4 linked regions of the Alloalcanivorax dieselolei B5 genome follow. The main gene of each other region encodes a partner of the protein of the gene in region 4 in a complex. Links are inferred from orthologs where the notes say so. Each region holds a gene or a part of one and is shown on either strand. Other genes may lie near its edges.

Region 1 (5,312 bases), 3.3 Mb from region 4 along the record:
GCCCAGGCCTTTATAGCGCTGTACGTTAATACCACGACGGGCCTGTTGCATCAGCCATAGCATCGCCTCGGCGAAATCCCGAATCGGACGGCTTGCCTCGCCCCTCACCACCTTGGCGTCATCGGCCAGCAGGCCTTCCAGCGTTTCCCCCAGCCTCGCGATGCTTTGATAGTCCGGCGACTCCAGAAAATCCAGAGTGACTTGATATTCGCGGACTATGCCGTGAGCGAGCACTCGCACACCTGGCAAGAACAAGCCCCGCTCCATATCTTTCTCGGCGCTAATGATGAACTTCTGGATGTTATTCCCAAGATTGGCCAGGCGCGCTTGCAATTTAGCGCACCAGTCCACCATGAAAGCCTCATCTTCCAGCTTGCTCTCATCGATGCTGGGCAGATAAATCATCTCTTCCAGCACCTGGGCCGGGAATACCCGTGATTGGCGTTCCACCAGCTTCATGACCTTCCGGTATTCGCCAATCAGGTTGGACAGAGGCTCGCCACTAATCGGCGGCGCCTCGTTGCCGGGGTAGAGCGCGGCCTTATCCAGAGCCAGAGTAGTGAGATACTCATCCAGGGCAGGGTCATCTTTGATATAGGTTTCCTGCTTACCCTTTTTCACCTTATAGAGAGGAGGCTGGGCAATATAAATGTGGCCCCGGACAATCAGTTCCGGCATCTGCCGGAAGAAGAACGTCAAAAGCAGGGTACGGATGTGAGAACCGTCCACGTCCGCATCCGTCATGATGATAATGCGATGATAGCGAAGCTTATCCGCATCATACTCATCCCGGCCGATACCACAGCCCAACGCCGTGATCAGCGTCGCCACCTCCTGGGAAGAGAGCATCTTGTCAAAGCGGGCTTTCTCCACATTCAGGATCTTACCCTTCAATGGCAGGATGGCCTGGTACTTACGGTCACGGCCCTGTTTGGCGGAACCGCCCGCGGAATCGCCCTCCACAATATACAGCTCGGATAGAGCGGGGTCTTTCTCCTGGCAGTCCGCCAGCTTCCCGGGTAGCCCGGCGATATCCAGAGCCCCTTTACGGCGGGTCATTTCCCTGGCCTTACGTGCGGCATCCCGGGCCCGGGCTGCATCGATAATCTTCTGAACAATATTCTTGGATTCGACCGGGTGTTCCAGGAGAAAGTCCTGGAAACGCTCCGTCATGGTCTGTTCGACGGCGCTTTTCACCTCCGAGGACACCAGTTTATCCTTGGTCTGGCTGGAGAACTTGGGATCAGGCACCTTCACCGAAATAACCGCGGTCAGCCCTTCCCGGGCATCATCACCGGAAGGATTGGCTTTCTCCCGCTTCAGGAAGCCTTCTTTCTCCATATAGGTATTCAGGGTTCGGGTCAGAGCCGCCCGAAATCCGGCCAGATGGGTGCCGCCGTCCCGCTGCGGAATATTATTGGTGTAGCAGTAGATGTTTTCCTGATAGGAATCGTTCCACTGCATCGCCACTTCCACGCCGATGCCATCTTCACGATCCACCTGGAAGTGAAACACCTGATTCAGCGAGCTCTTGTTCTGGTTCAGATAAGTAACGAAGGCACTGAGACCGCCTTCATACTCGAACACATCCTCATCACCGCTACGTTCATCCAGCAGATGGATACGAACACCGGAATTAAGGAAACTCAGTTCTCGCAGGCGTTTAGCCAGGATATCGTAGTGAAACTGAATATTATTGAAGGTGGCGGGAGAAGGCCGGAACCGGATGGTCGTACCGCTGCTTTCCGTTGTCCCCACTACGTCCAGTGGCTTTTCCGGAACCCCATCGTGGTATACCTGCTCATGCACCTTGCCATGACGACGAATAGTCAGTTTCAGGGTTTCGGACAGGGCATTCACTACGGAAACCCCTACTCCGTGAAGTCCACCGGACACCTTGTAGGAGTTGTCATCAAATTTTCCACCGGCGTGCAGCACCGTCATAATTACTTCGGCCGCACTAATACCTTCCTCCGAATGGACATCAACAGGAATACCGCGCCCATTATCCGTGACTGAAACGGATTCATCAGGATGAATGATGACTTTGATCTCGCTACAGTAGCCGGCCAGGGCCTCATCGATGGAATTATCCACGACCTCGAAGACCATATGATGCAAGCCGGTGCCGTCATCCGTATCGCCAATATACATGCCGGGCCGCTTGCGAACGGCATCCAGGCCCTTGAGAACCTTGATGCTGGATGAATCGTAGCTGTTTTCCGCCATTTTCTTCCCTTACGAGTCGTTCGATATCCGCTGAATCCGTCCATGTTCCACGTGGAACATTCGGGCGGCAGCACCGCTGTTTTCAACGGTGGCACGTCCCAAATGGTCCGCGTCCACCGCCGTGATCAATGTCTGATGGTTCCCCATGGTCAGAAAGCGCAACAGGGTATCCCGATGAGTCTGATCCAGCTCAGAGCCCAGATCATCCACAAGGAGAGTACAGACCTTGTTTGCTTCCGAGATCATGGGGAGCTGAGAGAGCACCAGGGCATAAGACAAAATCTTTGCTTGCCCACGGGAGACACGATCCCGGGCCACCACACCATCTTTCGTGATTCTGACATCCGCCCGATGGAAGCCCGCGTGTGTGAAACCTCGACGTCGGTCCTCTTCCTCGGTTCGAATCAGCGCCTGGAGATAGTCTTCACCAGGGCGCAAACCGTTATGCAGTTCCAGATTAACTTTCAGATCAGGAGACAGCATCTCCAGGATCTTTCGCCATTCTGTTTTCAAGCGAGCCAGATACGGTCTACGCAACCCTTCAATAGTAGCAGAACTAGCCGCCAGTTTCTGGTCCCAATAACGCAGCTCCTTTTGTGATGCTTTCCCTGCACGAAGCAGCGCATTTCGCTGCTTGAGTAGGGAGTTGGCTTCCTTCCAAGCCGCCAAAAAAGAATGTTCCACGTGGAACATTCCCCAATCCAGGAATCGTCGACGTACAGAAGAAGCACCAAATATCAAATCCACGGACTGCGGGTGCAACGCCAATACAGGGAGAAGGGTGGCCACATCACTCAATGCCGAGGGAGTCTGGCCATTGAGCTTTAATGACTCTATGCCGGATAAGGCTCTTCTCACCCCCAGCCTGTCCTGCTTTCCGGATGGCTGATCAACCACGGCAAACAAGGTGGCGGAGGACGCGCCATCTCGAACCAGGCGAGACAGCCGCCCCCCTCGAAAAGACCGCCCGCCACTACCAATAAAGTAGATGGCCTCCAACAAGCTGGTCTTGCCGCTGCCATTGGCGCCGAAAATGAGATTCAACCCCGAAGAGGGGGAAAAATCCGCCTGATGGTAATTCCGGAAGTCTGAGAGACGGAGTTCGGTGAGCATAAGGAGGGAGGAGGGTAAGGGCCTCGGAAGTGCTCGAGGCCCTGGGACCGCCGCTGATCAGAGGCGCATCGGCATAACGACGTAAATCGCCGCTTTGTCTTCCGGGTCGGTGATCAGGGCACTGCTGTTACTGTCCCCTAACTCCAGATCCGCCTGAGGGCCATTCAGTGTGGCCAACACATCCAGCAGATAGCTGACATTGAAACCGATCTCCAGCGGAGAGCCGTTGAAGTCAACGGACACTTCCTCTTCCGCTTCCTCCTGCTCCGGGTTGTTCGCCACCACTCTCAAGCTACCCTCGGACAACTGCACCCGAACCCCCCGATATTTTTCATTGGAGAGAATCGCCACACGGGCCATGGCCTGCCGCAGAGTCTCGCGATCCGCAAGAATCCGGCGCTGACCGTCTTTCGGGATGACCCGCTCGTACTCAGGGAACTTGCCGTCCACCAACTTGGAGGTAAAAGTGATAGCACCAGCGACGATGCGAACATGATTGCGGCCCAGGGTCAGACGCACCATCTCACCAGCGTCCGCCAGAATACGAGACAACTCCATAACCCCTTTACGCGGAAGAATCACTGAGGCTTCCTGATCCGGGCCTTCCAGCTCCGCATCGCACAAAGCCAGACGGTGGCCGTCGGTGGCCACCGCGCGTAATGCTCCGGGGCGCAGTTCGAACAACATACCGTTCAGGTAATAACGCACATCCTGCTGCGCCATGGAAAAGGCAGTGCGATCAATTAAGCCGCGCAAAACACCCGGCGCGATGTCAAATCCAGACGCGGCCTTATCCTCTTCCTGGCTGGGAAACTCGGATGCCGGCAAAGTAGACAGAGAAAATCGGCTGCGGCCGGATTTCACCAGCATTCGCTCGCCATCCACCTCAAAACGGATCTCCGCTTCCGCCGGTAAACTTTTGACAATATCAACCAACTTGCGAGCAGGGACCGTAGTCTCACCGCTCTGGTTTTCCCCCTCCAGCGGCAGGCGAGCCACCAGCTCCAATTCCAGGTCGGTGCCCGTCAGTGCCAGCCAGCCATCGCTGACTTCCACCAGCACATTGGAGAGCACGGGCAGCGTCTGCCGCTTCTCAACTACCGCCGCTACCTGCTGCAGCGGCTTAAGCACCTGTTCACGGTTGATCGAAAATTTCATGTCCCTTTCCCGTCATCGATGAGCCGACCCCAGCGCCGTCAAGACGTGAGAGTTCTCAGCAAATTTTGGTAATCTTCCTCAATTTCGGGGCTAGTTTCCCGAAGTTCATTCACTTTTCGACAAGCATGCAACACCGTGGTGTGATCACGCCCGCCAAAACTGGCGCCAATCTCCGGCAAACTGTGGCTGGTCAATTCCTTCGACAACGCCATGGCGACCTGCCTTGGCCGCGCCACCGAGCGGGTGCGGCGTGGCGAGTGCAGATCCGGAATCTTGATCTTGTAATACTCCGCCACGGTGCGCTGAATGTTATCGATACTGATCTGCCGCGCCTGCAGCGCAATCAGATCCTTCAAGGCTTCCTTGATCAAACCGATATCAATCTGCGCCCCGGTAAACCGCACATGGGCAATAACCCGGCGCAGGGCCCCTTCCAGTTCCCGCACATTGGAACGAATGCGCTGGGCGATAAAGAAGGCCGCGTCGTTAGGTAGCTCGATACGGGCTTCTTCCGCCTTCTTCTTCAAGATCGCCACCCGGGTTTCCAACTCCGGCGGCTCCAGGGGCTGTGACAATCCCCAGCCGAACCGGCTCTTGAGGCGTTCTTCCAGGCCATCCACTTCCTTGGGAAATTTATCGCAAGTCAGAATAATCTGCTGCCCATTCTCCAACAGAGCGTTGAAGGTATGGAAGAACTCTTCCTGGGACTGCTCCTTCCCAGCAAAAAACTGAATATCATCGATCAAGAGCGCATCCACGGATCGGTAGAACCGCTTGAACTCGTTGATGGTCTTATTCCGCAACGCGGAAAT
Region 2 (5,449 bases), 300 kb from region 4 along the record:
GATGGACGTGACCTTGTCCAACTCCTTCGGTTTCGGCGGCACCAACGCCACCCTGCTGTTCCGCCGCGTTTGAGCGGAGCGTCATGCTGTCCCGCAGTGACCGTGGTCTGGCCTACGGGGATGGTCTGTTCGAAACCCTGAGGGTTGGCGCGGACGGCCGGGTGCCATTATGGCCCCGGCACCGGGCGAGAATGCTGGCCGGCGCCCGCCGGCTGGCGATTCCGCTGGCGGCGGAAAGTCTGGAACGGACTCTGGCGGCGCAACTGCGTGATCACGACGCGGAGGCCGGCGTGGTCAAACTGGTGTTGACCCGTGGCAGCGGCGGCCGTGGTTATTTGCCGCCGGAGACGCCTGAACCCACCCTGTTTGGCCAATGGTTCCCGCTGACGGAGGAACCGCGCGATCATCTCCGGCACGGGGTCGAAATCGGTCTCTGCGATACCGTGCTGCCGGACGATCCTTTTGCCGGACTCAAGCATCTCAACCGCTTGCCACAAGTGGCGGCGCGCGCCGAGGCCGGCCGCCATGGCTGGCGCGAGGGACTGTTGCTGGACCGTCACCGGTGTCCGCTGGAAGCCACTTCGATGAATCTGTTCGCCGTGTTCGGCAACCTGCTGTGGACGCCCTCCCTGGAGCGCGCCGGAGTCGCCGGTGTGGCACGCGACTGGCTGCTCGACGTCGCCCGCGATCAGGGCTGGTCGGTTGAGGTGAGGGCGAGGCCCCTGTCACATCTGCGCCGGGCGGATGGCATTTTTCTTACCAACAGTATTGTCGGCCTGTTGCCGGTGCGTAAACTGGCGCAGTGGGTGTGGCCGATGAACCCCCATGTTCTACGGTGGCAACAGCTCTGGCGGGCGCAGTTCAACGACTGAGCGCGCGCATAACCCCGATCCCTCTCCGTGGCCAGGGATCGTCAATACAGGCATTGAAATTCAATCCATGCGTCGAAAAATACGAGTTTTTGCTCTGCTACTGGTGTTCGTCATCGTGGCGATTCCGCTGGCGGGCTTTTGGGTAAGTGGCTATTTGCATCGACCCTTGCCGGTGACCGAGGCCCGCCTGGTGCAGGTGCCGGCCGGCACCGGTTTCAGCCATCTGATGAGCAGGCTGCAAGGGGAAGGTCTGCTGGGCGGTGAGCCGGAGTCCACGCTGCGGCGGGTGGCGGGACGTCTTTACAGCCGTTTCACCGGTGTCGAAGGGCGCATGCATGTGGGGGAATATCAATTGTTCCCTGGGGACTCTCTGTTGACGCTGCTGGAGCGTATCGACCGGGGGGAGGTGATGCAGCGCAGTGTCACCCTGGTGGAGGGCTGGACCTTTCGCCAGTTTCGCGCCCGTTTGTCCGAGCTGGAAGGGCTCACCGTCACGCTGGACGGCGTGGACGACCAGGACGTGATGGCACGGCTGGGGATGCCGGATACCCATCCCGAAGGCTGGTTCGCCCCGGACACCTATTTCTACACCGCCGGTACCAGCGACATGGAATTGCTGCGCCGGGCCCTGGAGCGTCAACGCAAGATACTGGACGAAGCCTGGCTCGGCCGTGATGATAAGCTGCCCTATGACGACCCTTACCAGGCATTGATCATGGCCTCTATCGTGGAACGGGAAACCGGTGTAGCCAAGGAACGCGGCCAGATCGCCGGTGTGTTCGTCAATCGTTTGCGCCTGGGAATGCGGCTGCAAACCGACCCCACCGTGATCTATGGCATGGGCGAGCGCTACGCCGGCCGCATTGGCCGGGCTGATTTGCGTGAACCCACCCCTTACAACACCTATGTGATCACCGGATTGCCGCCGACGCCCATCGCCATGCCTGGCCGCGATGCCATTTTCGCCGCCGTGCATCCGCAACAGACCAAGGCGTTGTACTTCGTCGCCCGTGGCGACGGCAGCCACACCTTCTCCAATACGCTGGCGGAGCACCGGCGCGCGGTACGCCAATACCAGCTCAACCGGCGTGATGATTACCGCTCAAGCCCGGGAGCGGCACCGTGAGCGGCCGCTTCATCACGCTTGAGGGCGGTGAGGGCGCCGGCAAAAGCGTCAACCTGGAATGGGTGGCTGAACGCCTGCGTCAGCGCGGCAAGACGGTGCGTGTCACCCGGGAGCCCGGCGGCACCGAACTGGCGGAGCGCATCCGTCAGGTGCTGCTGGCGCCCAGCGAGGAGCCGATGGCCGATACCACCGAATTGCTGTTGGTGTTCGCCGCCCGTGCCCAGCACCTGGACGCTCTGATCCGGCCCGCCCTGGCCCGTGGCGAATGGGTGTTGTGCGATCGTTTCATGGACGCCACCTGGGCTTACCAGGGCGCCGGGCGTGGCCTGGACCACGATGCCATTGCCATCCTTGAACGGCTGGTGCTGGCCGGGGTGGCGCCGGATTACACCCTGCTGTTCGACGTGCCGGTGGAAGTGGGGCTGGCCCGCGCCGGCAAACGGGGAGAGCTGGATCGCATCGAGCAGGAGAGCCGTGACTTTTTCCAGCGGGTGCGTGACTGCTATTTGCAGCGGGCCCGCAATGAACCCGGCCGATTCGTGCAGGTGGACGCCACCCGGCCGCTGGAGCAGGTGCGCCAGCGCCTGGGCGCCTGGGTGGACGCGATTACGGAGGAGGCATGAGCAAAGCGCCGGTACAGGTACCCTGTCCCTGGCATCAGGAGGAGATGGCGCGGCTGCTGGATCAGCACCAGCGTGAGCGTTTACCCCATGCCCTGTTGCTGGCCGGTCCCGAAGGCATCGGCAAATACCGGCTGGCGCAGTCGTTGATGCAGACGCTGTTGTGCCGGCAACCCAGCGCCGGCGTGGCCTGTGGCCAGTGCGAGGCGTGCCATCTGAGTACCGCCGGTACCCACCCGGACATGCACGTGCTGACACCGGAAGGAGGCAGCCGCGCGATCAAGATCGATCAGGTGCGGCGCCTGGTGGAGTTCTGCTCCCGCACCGCCCAGTTCGGCGGCGGGCGGCTGGCGCTGTTGTCCCCGGCGGAAGCGCTCAACCGCAGTGCGCAGAACGCGCTGCTCAAGACTCTGGAAGAGCCGGGACCGGGCATGACCCTGATTCTGGTCAGCCATCAGCCCAGCCTGCTGCTGCCCACCGTGCGCAGCCGTTGCCAGCAACGGTTGTTGCCGGTGCCCGCCGCCGATCAGGCGCTCTCCTGGTTGACGCCACAGGTCGGGGAGGTGGCACCGGCATTACTGGACGCGGCCCAGGGCGCGCCTTTGAAAGCGCTGGTGCTGCAGGACGCGGACTGGTTCAGTGATCGCCGTCGTCTCGCCGAGCAGGTATTGCGAGTGGCCCAGGGGCGTCTGTCTCCGGCCCAGGGGGCGCAGGCCCTGGCGGCGTTCGAGCCGGACACCATGGCGCGGATATTGTATGGTTGGTTGGCCCGGGCGACGCGGTTGGCGGCGCTTGGGGGCGCGGCCATACCCGCCGGCGAAGGCGATGCGCAACTGGAGCCGCTGCTGCGGCAGCTGGCCGATACCGTTCCGGTGGCGCGGTTGATGCGCGCCACCCAACGGATTCAGGAAGGCCGCCGGCAGATCCTGGCCGGCGCCAACCCGAACAAGGAATTGCTCATGGAGCAATGGATGCTGGTGCTGGTGGGCGTGGACGCCGCCTTGCAGTAATCGCCCACGGAATTGGCATGCACAACAATCACAAGCAGTACCGCGACAGGGGGGTGGCATGAAGATGCCGGGGGGCCGTAGTGGCATTCTTTCACTGAGTATCAAGGACAAGGCGGCGCTGTACGCCGCTTACATGCCGTTTATCGGCAACGGCGGTTTGTTCGTGCCGACCGAGAAAGCCTATCAACTGGGGGAGGAGATCTTTCTCCTGCTCAGCATCATGGATGAGCCGGAGAAAATACCGGTTGCCGGCCGGGTGGTCTGGATCACGCCACGAGGCGCCCAGGGCAACCGCAGTGCCGGCATTGGCGTGCAGTTCTCCGACCAGGACGATACCGCCCGGCGCACCATAGAAAATCACCTCGCCGGCTCGCTGCAATCGGACCGGCCCACGCATACGATGTAGCGCCTGTCGTCCGGCACCCGGGATCCCGTTTCATGTAGAATGCCCGCAGTTCAATACGGAGTGTTTCATGTCTACGGAGACCCTTGATCTGGTGGACTCCCATTGCCACCTGGACCGCCTCAATCTGGACGCCTACCAAGGTGATTTTCAGGCCCTCATGGCCGCCACCCGCGCCGACGGCGTGGGCACCATGCTGTGCATCGGTGTCGATCTGGAGACCTTTCCACGGGTGCGGGAGATGGCTGAAACCCAGCCGGAGGTGTTCGCCACCGTCGGTGTGCACCCGCTCTACAAGGACGTGCATGAACCGGACGCGGCGGAACTGATCGGCCTGGCGGACCATCCCAGGGTGGTGGGCATCGGCGAAACCGGTCTGGACTACTTCTACGCCAAGGAGCAACGGGAGTGGCAGCAAAAGCGTTTCGTTGAGCATATCCGCGCCGCCCGCGACACCGGTCTGCCGCTGGTGGTACACACCCGCGGCGCCAAGGACGATACCCTGGCGCTGCTGCGCGAGCATGGGGAAGGGCGGGTGCGGGGCGTCCTGCACTGCTTCACCGAGGACCGCGACATGGCGGAGCAGGCCATCGAGCTGGGTTTTTACATCTCCATTTCCGGTATCGTCACTTTCCGCAACGCGGAAGCGCTGCGTGAAACCGTCGCCGCGTTGCCGGTGGAACGTTTGCTGATCGAGACCGACGCTCCCTGGCTGGCGCCGGTACCCTACCGGGGCAAGCCCAACGAACCCCGCTTCGTCGCCAAAGTGGCGGAGTGCGTGGCGCAACTGAAAGGGCTGCCGGTGGCGGAGCTGGCCCGCATTACCCGCAATAACTTCTTCCAGCTGTTCAATAAGGCGGTACCGTGATGACGGCGATGTTTGGGTGGTGGCTGGCGGCCGCCGCCGTGGCCGCGGCGGTGATCGCCGCGCTGCTGGTCTGGCTGCCGATGCGGCGGCGCCGTGCCCTGTTGGAACAGGAAGCGGAGCGGTTGGCGCTGCGGATCCAGGCACTGGAGCAGGAGCGTGACGAGCAACGCCAGCACTTGGAGCAGCAAGGTCAACAATGGCGCCAGGCGGAGGAGAAGCTGTCCGTGGCCCGCGCCGAGCAGGCCCGTCTGGAGGAGCGTTTGTCCGGCCAGCAGGACAAGCTGCGCTTCGCCGAGGAGAGCCGGGAGCAGCTGCGCAAGGAATTCGAATTGCTGGCCGCGCGCATCTTCGAGCAGCGCAGCCGTCAGTTCGAGGAGAAAAACCGCGAAGGCATCCATACTCTGCTGCAGCCGTTCCGTGAGCAGCTGACCGAATTCCGTCGCCGCGTTGACCAGATCCACGGTGATGATGCCCGTGCCCAGGCGGCGCTGACCGAGCAGCTCCAGCATCTCAAAAGTCTCAATCAGCAAATGCATCAGGACGCCCGGAA
Region 3 (5,202 bases), 2.2 Mb from region 4 along the record:
GCATCGGCGTCCACATCGATGTAGGTGTGGCAGTTGCCGTCCAGATGTTTGATCACCGGCACCCGGGCTTCGCGGCTGATGCGCTCGATCAGGCCCTTGCCGCCGCGGGGAACGATCACGTCCACGTATTCGGGGTGGGTGATCAACTCGCCCACGGCGGCACGGTCGGTGGTTTCCAGTACCTGTACCGCGGTTTCCGGCAGGCCGGCGGCGGCCAGACCCTGACGCAGGCAGGCGGCGATGGCCTGGTTGGAATCAATGGCTTCGGAACCGCCACGCAGAATCGCTGCGTTGCCGGATTTCAGACACAGGGCCGCCGCGTCGATGGTGACGTTGGGGCGGGATTCGTAAATGATGCCGATCACGCCCAGGGGCACGCGCATGCGGCCCACCTGGATGCCGGAGGGACGATAGCTCAGATCGGTGATCTCTCCCACCGGATCGGCCAGCGCGATAACCTGCTCGAGCCCTTCCACCATGCCCTCGAAGCGCGCCGGGGTCAGTTCCAGGCGATCCAGCAAGGCCGCGTCCAGGCCATTGTCGCGGCCCCGCGCCAGGTCGCCCTGGTTGGCGGCGAGAATGGTGTCACGGTGCTCGCGCAACGCCCCGGCGATGGCCATCAGGGCGTTGTTCTTGTCACCGGCGCTGGCCCGGGCCATGGCCCGGGCGGCGTCGCGGGCGTGCTCGCCCACGTTGGCCATGTACTGCTGGATATCCATGTGTTCTGTCATGCCGTGTCGATCGGAAGCCCCATAGTATAGGTGCAGGACGACAGCGGCGAAACCGGCGCCTTCACGCCGGCCCGGTGCGGGCTTCCAGGACCCGTACCATCGGGGTGCGGCGGGTGCGCGGAATGGGCAGTTGCTGGTAGTAATCCGCCGGGTCGTGAATGTCGAGGCCGTGGAAACCGAGGGTGCGAAAGTGGCTGCGGCTCTCCTCGTCGGAATCGAAATGGAAGCTGACCTGGCTGCGGGACAGGACTCCGAGCAGGCCGCCCAGGGTTTTCAGGGTCCGCTGGAAACGGCGATTGGCGTAGAGCGGATAGTTGTCGGTGAGATAACGGCCATCGGGAAAGCCGGCCAGTGACGCCGCCAGCCGTTGCCAGAACGGGCTGATCGAGGCCAGCGAGAAATAATTGATCAGGCCTTCGGTGACCACCGCCACCGGCTTGTCCGGGTCGAAGCGGGCCAGCAAGGCGGGCACGCTGTCATCGCCCTGTTCCAGCAGAATATTCACGGTTTCCACCCGGTGCCGGTCGCCAAGCGCCCCCAGCCGTGCTAGCAGCCGCCGTTTGCGCCGGGCCATGTCCGGCAGATCCGCTTCCACATAGGTGATGCCGGAGTGCTGCTGACGAAAACGACAACCGCGTGGGCTCAGACCACAGGCGATTTCCAGAATCTGCACGTCCGGATAGCGTTGGATCAGTGACTGCAGGCGGGCGTTGATGAGGTAATGGCGTTGCAACAGGAAAGTGCGGATATTGCCGCCCAGCAGTTGTTTGCCCGCCGCCTCGAAGGGGGTCATCGCATGGTACAGCAAGGCCCCGACGGGGGTCTGGAAAGCCGCCGAGGAAAGCCCGTTCCGCACCCATACCTGGCCGGTATAAAGAGCAGTAAAGCTGATCGAAGAGGTGTCCAGACGCTGCGGCATGGTTCTTTCCTGGCGACGATGGAATCCGGTTCATGGACCCTAGCAGAGTGGCGGGCTCCGAGCGGGCCAATCCGGGACCAGCCCGCTGTCGTCGAGAAAGGACTGGATTCAGGCCAGACGGTGATGCGTGGCCATCATGGCGATAATTCTGGTGGTGCCGGAATGACGACCTGGTCGGTAGATATCGAAAAGGGCAGGTCCAGAGTACGGGTTGGCGGATAACCACCTTTGGCCGGTTCATTGGCCGGATAACGTGACTCTGTAGGTCGCATAGCCAAAGGGTTTGTGCCGGATTTATTCTTTTTTTAAGCGTGTTTGGGGCCGGTTCCGCCAAGCGCTGATCTGTATGGGCCTTCCGCTGTCTTTGATGGAGGGTAACCTCATCTTTCTCCAGATCACGTCTGGTCTATCTTTCCAGAATCGGCGGCAGAGGCTGGCCGGTAAGACGCAGCACCAGGCTGCTGAGGTGTTTCCAGGGATCGCCGGGGGCCATGCCCTTGACGGTGCGGTCGGCGCGGATCGCCAGGGCCTGGGCCTGATGCAACTGGCGCGGCCGCAGGCGCGAAGCCTGGGTTTCCATGGCGCGTATCCGGGCGGGCGGCATGCGCGGCGGGTTGCCGCCGGAGAGCAGGGCGTCCAGGCCGCGCAGGTGGCGGCTCAGGGCCCACAGGATCACCGGCGGTTCCACGCCCTCGGCCCGCAGTGTTCGCAGGATCCGCAGGGCGCGGGCGGGATCGCCCTGGGCGGTGGCGTCGGTGAGATCGAAAGGTGTGTAACGGCTGGAATCGCCCACCGACTGTTGCACGGTTTCCGGTGTGATGTGGCCGTCCTCGGCCAGCAGGGCCAGTTTGTCCACCTCCTGGGCGGCGGCCAGCAGATTGCCTTCGCTGCGCTGGATCAGCAGTTCCAGGGCGTCTTCGTCCGCTTTGAGGCCACGGCTGGCCAGACGGTCCCGCAACCAGGGGTAAAGCTGGCGTCCTTCCACCGGCCAGATCTCGATGACCGCGCCGCAACCGTCCAGCGCCTTGACCCAGGCGCTGCCCCAGTCTTTGCGGCGGTCCAGCCGCGAGCAGCGGATCAGCAGCAGGGTGTCGGGGGACGGGGTGGCCATCAGGTCCCGCAGGATCTGGCTGCCCGCTTTGTCCGGGCGCTTGTCGTTGAGTACCACCTCGAGGATCCGGCGGCCGCCAAACAGGCTCAGGCTTTGCGCTTCGTTGAGCAGGGCATTCCAGTCGATGCCGGTGTCGGCGCTGAAACGTTGCCGCTCCTCGAAACCGCGCTGGCGGGCCGCGGCGCGCAAGGCATCAAGGGTCTCGTCCTGTTGCAAGGGCTCGTCGCCGGCCACCAGATAGACCGGCAGCAGCGCTTCGCCCTTGAGGTGCTTGCCCAGTTGGTCCGCACGCAGCCGCATGGCGGTCAGTCCTGTTGTACTTTGCGGGAAGCGTCCGCCAACTGGTTGATCAGGCGGTAGACGATGTCGTCGTACAGGTCCTGGCGGATCATCTCTTCCTCATCGGAAGAGGCGGTGATGTTGTCCGGGTAGTAGGCCAGGTTACGCAGTGCCCTGATGTGGCGGGGCGGGTTGAGCGGCGCCTGGGTGTCGCGGTCGATCAACTGCCACACCAGCTCGTAATGCAGTTCCAGTTCAGCGATCCGCCCGCGCTCGTCCACCGCCGCCGTGCGCCGGTCCCAACGTTCGTCGATGACCCTGATCACGTAGGGCGACTCGTTGTGCAGCAGCACGCCCAGCGGCGTCAGTTCCCGTTCCAGGGTGTAACGTAACCGGGCAGTGCCGCCGGCCAGGGTCACGCTTTCGAACTGCGGCGTGTGGGTCTGGCCGCGTAGCTGCCAGCCGCTGCACGCTGTCAGCAGGAGCGTGGCGAGAACAAGCAACAGCGTGCGATGCGGGACGAGCGTCATGAAGATCTCCGTGAGCTGCCGGTCTTCTTAGTTGGCAACAATATTAACCAGTTTACCGGGCACCACGATGACCTTGCGCACGGTGTTGCCGTCGATGAACTTGCGCACGTTCTCTTCGGCCATGGCCAGCGTTTCCAGGGCAGCGTTGTCGGCGTCCGCCGGTGCTTCCAGTTTGGCGCGCACCTTGCCATTCACCTGCACCACCAGTTCCACACTGTCCTTGACCAGGGCGCTTTCGTCCACTTCGGGCCAGACGGCGTCGATCACCGCGTCATCATGGCCCAATGCCCGCCACAACTGATGGGCGGCGTGGGGAATAATCGGTGACAGCAACAGCACCGCGGCTTCCAGTGCCTCCTGGCGGACCGCGCGGGCCTGCTCATCCTCAGCGGCAAGGCGGCCGGTGTCGTTGATCAGTTCCATCACCGCGGCAATGGCGGTATTGAAGGTGTAGCGGCGGCTGAAGTCATCGCTGACCTTCTGAATGGTCTCATGGGTCTTGCGGCGCACGGCCTTGGCGTCGGCGCTCAGGGCGCTCGGATCCAGTGCCGGCGTGGCGCCCCCTTCGACATGCTCGGCGACCATCCGCCACAACCGCTTGATAAAGCGGTGCGCGCCTTCGACGCCAGTGTCGTTCCATTCCAGGGATTGCTCCGGCGGTGCCGCGAACATCATGAACAGCCGCACGGTGTCGGCGCCGTACTGCTCGATCATCTGCTGCGGGTCCACCGTGTTGCCCTTGGACTTGGACATCTTGGCGCCGTCCTTGAGCACCATGCCCTGGCACAGCAGCCGCTTGAACGGCTCATCGCTGTCGAGCAGGCCGGCATCACGCATCAGCTTATGGAAGAAGCGTGAGTACAGCAGGTGCAGAATGGCGTGTTCGATGCCGCCCACGTACTGGTCCACCGGCAGCCAGTAATTGGCGGCGGCCGGGTCCAGCATGGCCTGGTCGTTGCGGGGGCAGCAGTAACGAGCGTAATACCAGCTCGACTCCATGAAGGTGTCGAAGGTATCGGTCTCACGCAGGGCGGGCTGACCGTTCCAGGTGGTTTTGGCCCATTCGGGGTCCGCTTTGATGGGGCTCTTTACGCCATCCATTTCCACGTCGGTGGGCAGCGCCACCGGCAATTGATCTTCCGGGGTGGGGTGCAGCCCGCCGTCTTCGGTTTCCACCATGGGGATGGGAGCGCCCCAATAACGCTGACGGGACACGCCCCAGTCGCGCAGACGGTAGTTCACTTTTTTCTCGCCCAGGCCGCGTTCGTTCAGCCAGGCGGCAATAGCGTCGAAGGCCTCGGCGGAGGTGTTGCCGCTGAACCCGGCGGAGTTCACCAGCCTGCCTTTTCCGGTGAAAGCCTCTTTTTCCAGATCAATCGCTTCACCGTTTGCCGGTTCGATCACCTGCTTGATCGGCAGATCGTACTTGCGGGCAAACTCGAAATCGCGCTGATCATGGGCGGGCACGGCCATGACGGCACCGGTGCCGTAACTCATCAGGACGAAATTGGCGACCCACACCGGTACTTGCTCGCCGCTGATGGGGTGAGTGGCATGGAGGCCGGTAAAGATGCCTTTCTTCTCCATGGTGGCCATGTCGGCTTCGGCCACCTTGTTATGCAGGCACTCCTC
Region 4 (5,432 bases):
GTGCGTTCATCGGTGATGATGGTGAAACGGGTGGCTTCCGAACCGGTGCCGGCGGTGGTGGGAATGGCGATCACCGGCAAGCCGGCTTCATCCACCTGACGCGGAAAGCGGTAATCATTGATTATGCCGCCATGCCTGCCCAGTACGGCGATGGCTTTGGCGCTGTCGATGGGGCTGCCGCCACCCAGGGCCACCACGGCGTCATAATCACCGTCGCGCACCATCGCCAACCCGCCTTCCAGGGAAGCGGCGGTGGGCTCCGGCAAAGTATCGGCGAACACATCACCACCCATGCCCGCCTCCGCCAGCAGCCCCCGCAGGCGCTCCAGATAACCCAGTTGCGCCATCATCCGATCGGTAACGATCAGCGGATTACGGCAACCGAGCCCTTGCAGTACCGCCGGCAGGCGCGCCATGGCGCCGGCGCCCACTTCCAACACGCGGGGCAGGATAATCGAAGCCATGCTGTTCTCCTTATTCTGTATTTTTCCGAGCCAGGGAGACTGTTACATGGTGCGGGAGGGGGCGCAATAAAAGACACGTCGGACGCCAAAAGATAAAACCCCCGGGCTCCCCCCTCACAAGCATAAAAAGGTTCATCGCGGATTAGCGGGAAGAGTTTCCCTTCAATCTGGCGTTTTTCCTTTCTAGAGGGGGAGTGTTGCCAGTCAGGGCCTTCCAGGACACGCTACAAGTACATCCCTGTAAGCTCGGGTTTGGCCATCCCTGGCCAAACACGGTCCTGGAAGGCCCTGACCGGCAACACTCCTCAAGTTCTGAAATGTCCGGCTTCGAATTTGACGACGGTAAAAAAGAAAGAAGAACCCTTCGGTTGGCTGTGACTGAGGGTCTTGCGGGTCCCCCGGGTGTCCATGACTGTGTGAGGCAGGACGCCGAACGCAAGCCTACAGGGACGTATTTACGGCGGGTCATGGACACCCGGGGGACCCGCAAGACCCCGCTACGAAGCACCAAGGCTTCCATCACAAAAATTCAATTGTCCGCTAATCCGCGAACGGACGGCGGGCACGCAAGGCCTGGGCCAGGGTGGCGCCGTCAACGAACTCCAGATCGCCGCCCATGGGCACCCCCTGAGCGATACGAGTGACACTGACGCCGGCTTCCCGGGCCAGATCGAGGATATAGTGAGCGGTCGCTTCACCTTCCACGGTGGTGCCGGTGGCCAGAATCAGCTCGCGGATTTCACCGTCGCGCAGGCGCTGCTCCAGCACATCCAGGCCCAGTTCCCGGGGCCCGACGCCGTCCAGTGGTGACAGCTCGCCCATCAGCACGAAGTAATGACCGCGAAATTCGCCGGACTGCTCCACTGCCAACACATTGGCCGGCGAGGACACAATACAGATCAGCGACGGATCCCGGCGCGGATCCTGACAAATGGCGCACAGATTCTGCTCGGCATTGGTCCGCTCAGCATAGTTGCGGCAACGTTCGCAGTGACTGACGCCGTCCATCGCCGCCTGCAATGCGCCGGCCAGTTCACGCCCCTGCTCGCGGCCACGTTCCAGCAACGCGTAGGTCATGCGCTGGGCGGACCGGGGGCCCACACCGGGCAGACAGGTAAAGGCTTCGATCAGGGATTCCACCAGGGGCGGATGCTTCATGACATCAATCCGTTACAGGCCCGGGAACGGGAAGCCACCAAGGCCGCCACCGGCCATGTTCTTCATGGCGTCCTGCTGGTTGCGCTCGACCCGGCGCACCGCATCGTTGACGGCGGCGGCCAACAGATCCTCGAGGAATTCCTTGTCCTCGCTCATCAGGCTGCTGTCGAGCTCCACTTTCTTGACGTCATGGCGGCCATTCATCACCACCTTGACCAGACCCGCGCCGGCTTCGCCGGTGACTTCAGCATTGGCGGCGTCTTCCTGCATTTTTTTCATCTTCTCCTGCATGGCCTGAGCCTGCTTGAGAAGGTCGTTCATGTCGAAGTCCATCTTCTTGGTACCTGTTACGGGGCCCCGGCGGCGGCTAGTCGCGGGGGCGGATACTGTCTTCGTCGAGGCGGCCGCCGAAACGGCTCATCAGCGTTTGCACGGTGTCGTCGGCGAGCAGTGATGCCCGCGCTTCTTCCAGCCGCTCCTGACGGCGCTGCTGGTCCAGCAGCTCCGGCGTGCCGGCCACCGCTTCATGGTAACGCACCTGGACCCGGATACGGCGATGGAAGTAATCACTGAGCGCGCCGCCCAGTTCCTCCAGGCGCTCATTGTTGACCAGCACCTGGTGGCCACTGCTCAGTTCCAGCGTCCACTGATGCTCGTCACGCTCCGCCAGCACCGCGTTGCGGGCCAGGTGGCGCACGGCGCCATCCAGCGGCAGCCGCATCAACAGCGCCGCCCACCAGGAACCGATTTCGCTGTTGTCCCGGGGCTCGCCCAACGGTTCGGGATCCGGCTGCTGGCGTGCGGGACGCTCGGCGGCCGCCGGCTTGGGTTCCGGTTCAGGCCTGGGTTCGGGTTCAGGCGCCGCTGGCGCGGTCTCCAAAGCCTGCGACAGGGCTGCCGCTCCGGCCTCCGACCGCGGTGCCGGCTCCCGCGGGCGCTCTGATTCATTCCGAGGCTGGTCGCGGGCTTCAGGCCGCGGGGCCGGAGCAGGCTCGGGCTCCGGTTTTGCCGCCATCGCCTGTTGAGCCGGCGGCGCGCTTACCGTGGCGCCCTCTTGCGGCCCGGGTTGCTGGTTGGCACTGGCGGTGCCGCCGTCCAGCATGGCCTTCATAGCGCCGGGGCCCGACGCCGCGGGGGCGTCGTTACGGGCGGGCCGAGGCTTTTTTGCCGGGGCGCTGCCCTCCCCCGCGGCGAGCACGCCCTTGGGTGAGAACAGCACCATGCGCAGCAGCGTCATTTCCAGCGCGGCGCGGCTGTCCGGGGCATCCTGCACATCACGACGGCCGCGCAGGGCCACATCGTAATAGAGTTGCACCTGCTCGGCGGTGAACTCCCCGGCCAGCGCTTGCATGTCGGCGTCCTCGCCTTCGCCCAGCGCCTGGATCACCGCCAGTTCGTGCAGCGCCGATACCAGTTCGTCCAATAATGCCAATTCATCCGGGGCGTGTTCGGACACCGACGCCAGCGCGTTCAGCACCGCCGCCGGCGTATCCTCGGCCAGCGCCCGCAACAAGGTCCGCACATGAGCCCGGTCGACGGTACCCAGCATGCCGGACACGGCGCCGGTGGTCAGTTGCTCGCCGCCGAAAGCGATGGCCTGGTCAGTGAGGCTGAGAGCGTCACGCATGGAACCGCGCGCGGCCTTACCCAGCGCCAGCAGCGCCGGCTCCTCGAAGCGGATCATTTCCCGCTCGAGCAGATCCTTGAGGTGGCGGGCGATCTGTTCCGCCGGTAACGCCTTGAGGCTGAACTGCAGGCAGCGCGACAGGACGGTCACCGGCAGTTTCTGCGGATCGGTGGTGGCAAGCAGGAATTTCACATGGGGCGGCGGCTCCTCCAACGTCTTCAGCAGCGCGTTGAACGAGTGCGCGGAGAGCATGTGCACTTCGTCGATCAGATAGACCTTGTAGCGGCCACGGCTGGGCGCGTACTGCACGTTTTCCAGCAGCTCACGGGTGTCCTCCACCTTGGTGCGGCTGGCGGCATCCACCTCGATCAGATCGACAAAACGGCCCTCGCCGATTTCCTGACAGGTGGGACAAACACCGCAGGGGCGGCTGCTGACGCCTTCCTCGCAATTGAGGCAGCGGGACAGGATGCGGGCGATGGTGGTCTTGCCAACACCACGGGTACCGGTGAACAAGTAGGCGTGGTGCAGGCGATCCTGATCGAGCGCGTGCATCAACGCCCGGGAAACGTGTTCCTGGCCCACCAGTTCATCGAAGGTGCGCGGGCGATACTTGCGGGCAAGAACCTGGTAACTCATGGTACTCCAGCCAAAAGGATGCGGGCTTCGCAAAAGCGATAAGCTTTGCGAATGCCGTATGCTAGCGAATCTGGCCGGGTTGCAACAGCGTGGGAAGAGAATGCCGTGATGGCGGGTGAGAAAAGGGGAGATGGAGGCCTTCCCGCCAGCCGCACCTCGGCACACAAGTCCACCGCGTCCGTTGCTCCCTTCCGGGCCTGGCGGGTTGCGCGATTTATCGTTGCGAGGGGACCGGCAGGTCGGCCATAACGCGCCCGTGAAGGCGAGCGCGCATTGTGGCCAAACGTTTATGCCATTGCAAGTTCAATTGAACGGACTGAAACCGTCCTCGTGACCGACTTCCCTGGCCTCACGGTGACGCTGCTCCATCATCCGCTCCACGCGGCGCGCCTGGACCTCGGTATCGGCATCCACCATCACCAGATAGTTGCCGTCCTCCACGTCTTTCCAGTAGGGCTGCAGGTGATGGTTGCGGCTGGAGATGCCGTAGATGCCGCCCAGCCAAGCGCCAAAGCACATGCAGAAAAGGGTGCTGAAGACCACCACGCTCAGCGCCAGCTGCTGGCCCCAGGGTTCCATCGCCACCAGCGCCGAGCCGATGATGAAACCGCCGAGCGCGCCGAACAGCGCGCCGAGAAAACCGGCATGCATGATCTCGGTATCTTCCCAGATGGTGGTGGCGTGCAGTTGGGCCCGGATCACCGGGCCGGAATCCTTGCCCAGAACATGCATGCGGCCTTCGTCGATCCCGGTCACGTCCAGATCCCGGGAGATATTCTGGACACTGTCGAGAGTGCCGGTAACGTAGTACAAGCGTTTCATGGGTCCGCCTCCTTGTCCGCAGCCGGAATCACGCGCTCTCCCGTCAGGGGGCGCGCATTCCGGGCTTGTGTCTTCGATTCTGCGCCGCCGCCGACAACGGTGTCAGGGCGCTGAATAGACAAGTTGGCTATATAGAGGGGAGCCTGATAACGGAAGGGAATGTCAGGGGCAGGTGTTACCGGCCCCTGAGTATATTGGTATCAATCCTTGTTGATCGGGACCTGACGGGCTTTCTCGGATTCCGGCACCACCCGTTTCAGATGCACCACCAGCAAGCCATCATTCAGCGCGGCGTTGTCCACCTGCACGTGATCGGCCAATCGGAAGGTGCGCTCGAAGGCACGGCGGGCAATACCGCGATGCAGCCAGGTGCGGCCCTGTTGCTCCTCGGCGCCGGGTTTACCGGTGATGCGCAGAACATTCTCCTGCACCGTTACGGTAAGCTCGGCCTCACGGAAGCCGGCCACCGCCATCACCACCTGATAGCGGCCATCAGCGTCGCGGATAATGTCGTACGGGGGATAACCGCCGGACTGATCGGAACGCAGGCCGTCCAGCCACTCGTCAAAGCGGTCAAAACCCACACTGTGTCGAAAAAGAGGTGCCAAAGTATTCATCACGTCGTCTCCAGATTCATACCACCCGTTCCCCGCAGGCAAAGGGGTGGACAATTTACCGGACATCCCGTTCATCGGGACGCCTGTTTGGGACGTGACACTTCA

The links.
Region 1: the proteins of dnaX (region 4) and dnaN are in contact, whole or in part, in a cryo-EM structure (PDB 8GIZ), measured with the Escherichia coli proteins. The link is inferred for Alloalcanivorax dieselolei B5 from one-to-one orthologs.
Region 2: the proteins of dnaX (region 4) and B5T_RS13465 are in contact, whole or in part, in a cryo-EM structure (PDB 8GIZ), measured with the Escherichia coli proteins. The link is inferred for Alloalcanivorax dieselolei B5 from one-to-one orthologs.
Region 3: the proteins of dnaX (region 4) and holA are in contact, whole or in part, in a cryo-EM structure (PDB 8GIZ), measured with the Escherichia coli proteins. The link is inferred for Alloalcanivorax dieselolei B5 from one-to-one orthologs.

What each region holds. Positions count from the first base shown.
Region 1 is NC_018691.1:724-6,035, reverse strand. What follows is about bases 2,451-5,312. They hold dnaN (DNA polymerase III subunit beta), read right to left. Parts: upstream 4,501-5,312; coding sequence 3,400-4,500; downstream 2,451-3,399. Other genes in these bases: dnaA (chromosomal replication initiator protein DnaA), read right to left, coding at 4,539-5,312; recF (DNA replication/repair protein RecF), read right to left, coding at 2,451-3,342. In the rest of the region: gyrB (DNA topoisomerase (ATP-hydrolyzing) subunit B), read right to left, coding at 1-2,229; more of recF, read right to left, coding at 2,239-2,450. UniProt on the Escherichia coli protein: Confers DNA tethering and processivity to DNA polymerases and other proteins. Acts as a clamp, forming a ring around DNA (a reaction catalyzed by the clamp-loading complex) which diffuses in an ATP-independent manner freely and bidirectionally along dsDNA.
Region 2 is NC_018691.1:3,029,006-3,034,454, reverse strand. The notes cover bases 1,624-4,622. They hold B5T_RS13465 (DNA polymerase III subunit delta'), read left to right. Parts: upstream 1,624-2,617; coding sequence 2,618-3,628; downstream 3,629-4,622. Other genes in these bases: B5T_RS13455 (TatD family hydrolase), read left to right, coding at 4,102-4,622; B5T_RS13460 (PilZ domain-containing protein), read left to right, coding at 3,687-4,034; tmk (dTMP kinase), read left to right, coding at 1,995-2,621; mltG (endolytic transglycosylase MltG), read left to right, coding at 1,624-1,998. In the rest of the region: fabF (beta-ketoacyl-ACP synthase II), read left to right, coding at 1-73; pabC (aminodeoxychorismate lyase), read left to right, coding at 84-872; more of mltG, read left to right, coding at 940-1,623; more of B5T_RS13455, read left to right, coding at 4,623-4,899; DNA recombination protein RmuC, read left to right, coding at 4,899-5,449. UniProt on the Escherichia coli protein: Part of the beta sliding clamp loading complex, which hydrolyzes ATP to load the beta clamp onto primed DNA to form the DNA replication pre-initiation complex.
Region 3 is NC_018691.1:1,171,227-1,176,428, forward strand. What follows is about bases 1,060-3,811. They hold holA (DNA polymerase III subunit delta), read right to left. Parts: upstream 3,062-3,811; coding sequence 2,057-3,061; downstream 1,060-2,056. Other genes in these bases: B5T_RS05345 (class I SAM-dependent methyltransferase), read right to left, coding at 1,060-1,650; B5T_RS05355 (LPS-assembly lipoprotein LptE), read right to left, coding at 3,067-3,570; leuS (leucine--tRNA ligase), read right to left, coding at 3,598-3,811. Also shown: B5T_RS05340 (glutamate-5-semialdehyde dehydrogenase), read right to left, coding at 1-719; more of B5T_RS05345, read right to left, coding at 793-1,059; more of leuS, read right to left, coding at 3,812-5,202. UniProt on the Escherichia coli protein: Part of the beta sliding clamp loading complex, which hydrolyzes ATP to load the beta clamp onto primed DNA to form the DNA replication pre-initiation complex.
Region 4 is NC_018691.1:3,332,063-3,337,494, forward strand. Bases 1,440-4,421 are described here. They hold dnaX (DNA polymerase III subunit gamma/tau), read right to left. Parts: upstream 3,889-4,421; coding sequence 1,990-3,888; downstream 1,440-1,989. Other genes in these bases: recR (recombination mediator RecR), read right to left, coding at 1,440-1,622; B5T_RS14850 (YbaB/EbfC family nucleoid-associated protein), read right to left, coding at 1,635-1,955; B5T_RS14860 (hypothetical protein), read right to left, coding at 4,192-4,421. In the rest of the region: B5T_RS14840 (iron-containing alcohol dehydrogenase), read right to left, coding at 1-464; more of recR, read right to left, coding at 1,005-1,439; more of B5T_RS14860, read right to left, coding at 4,422-4,710; B5T_RS14865 (Hsp20 family protein), read right to left, coding at 4,911-5,327. UniProt on the Escherichia coli protein: Part of the beta sliding clamp loading complex, which hydrolyzes ATP to load the beta clamp onto primed DNA to form the DNA replication pre-initiation complex.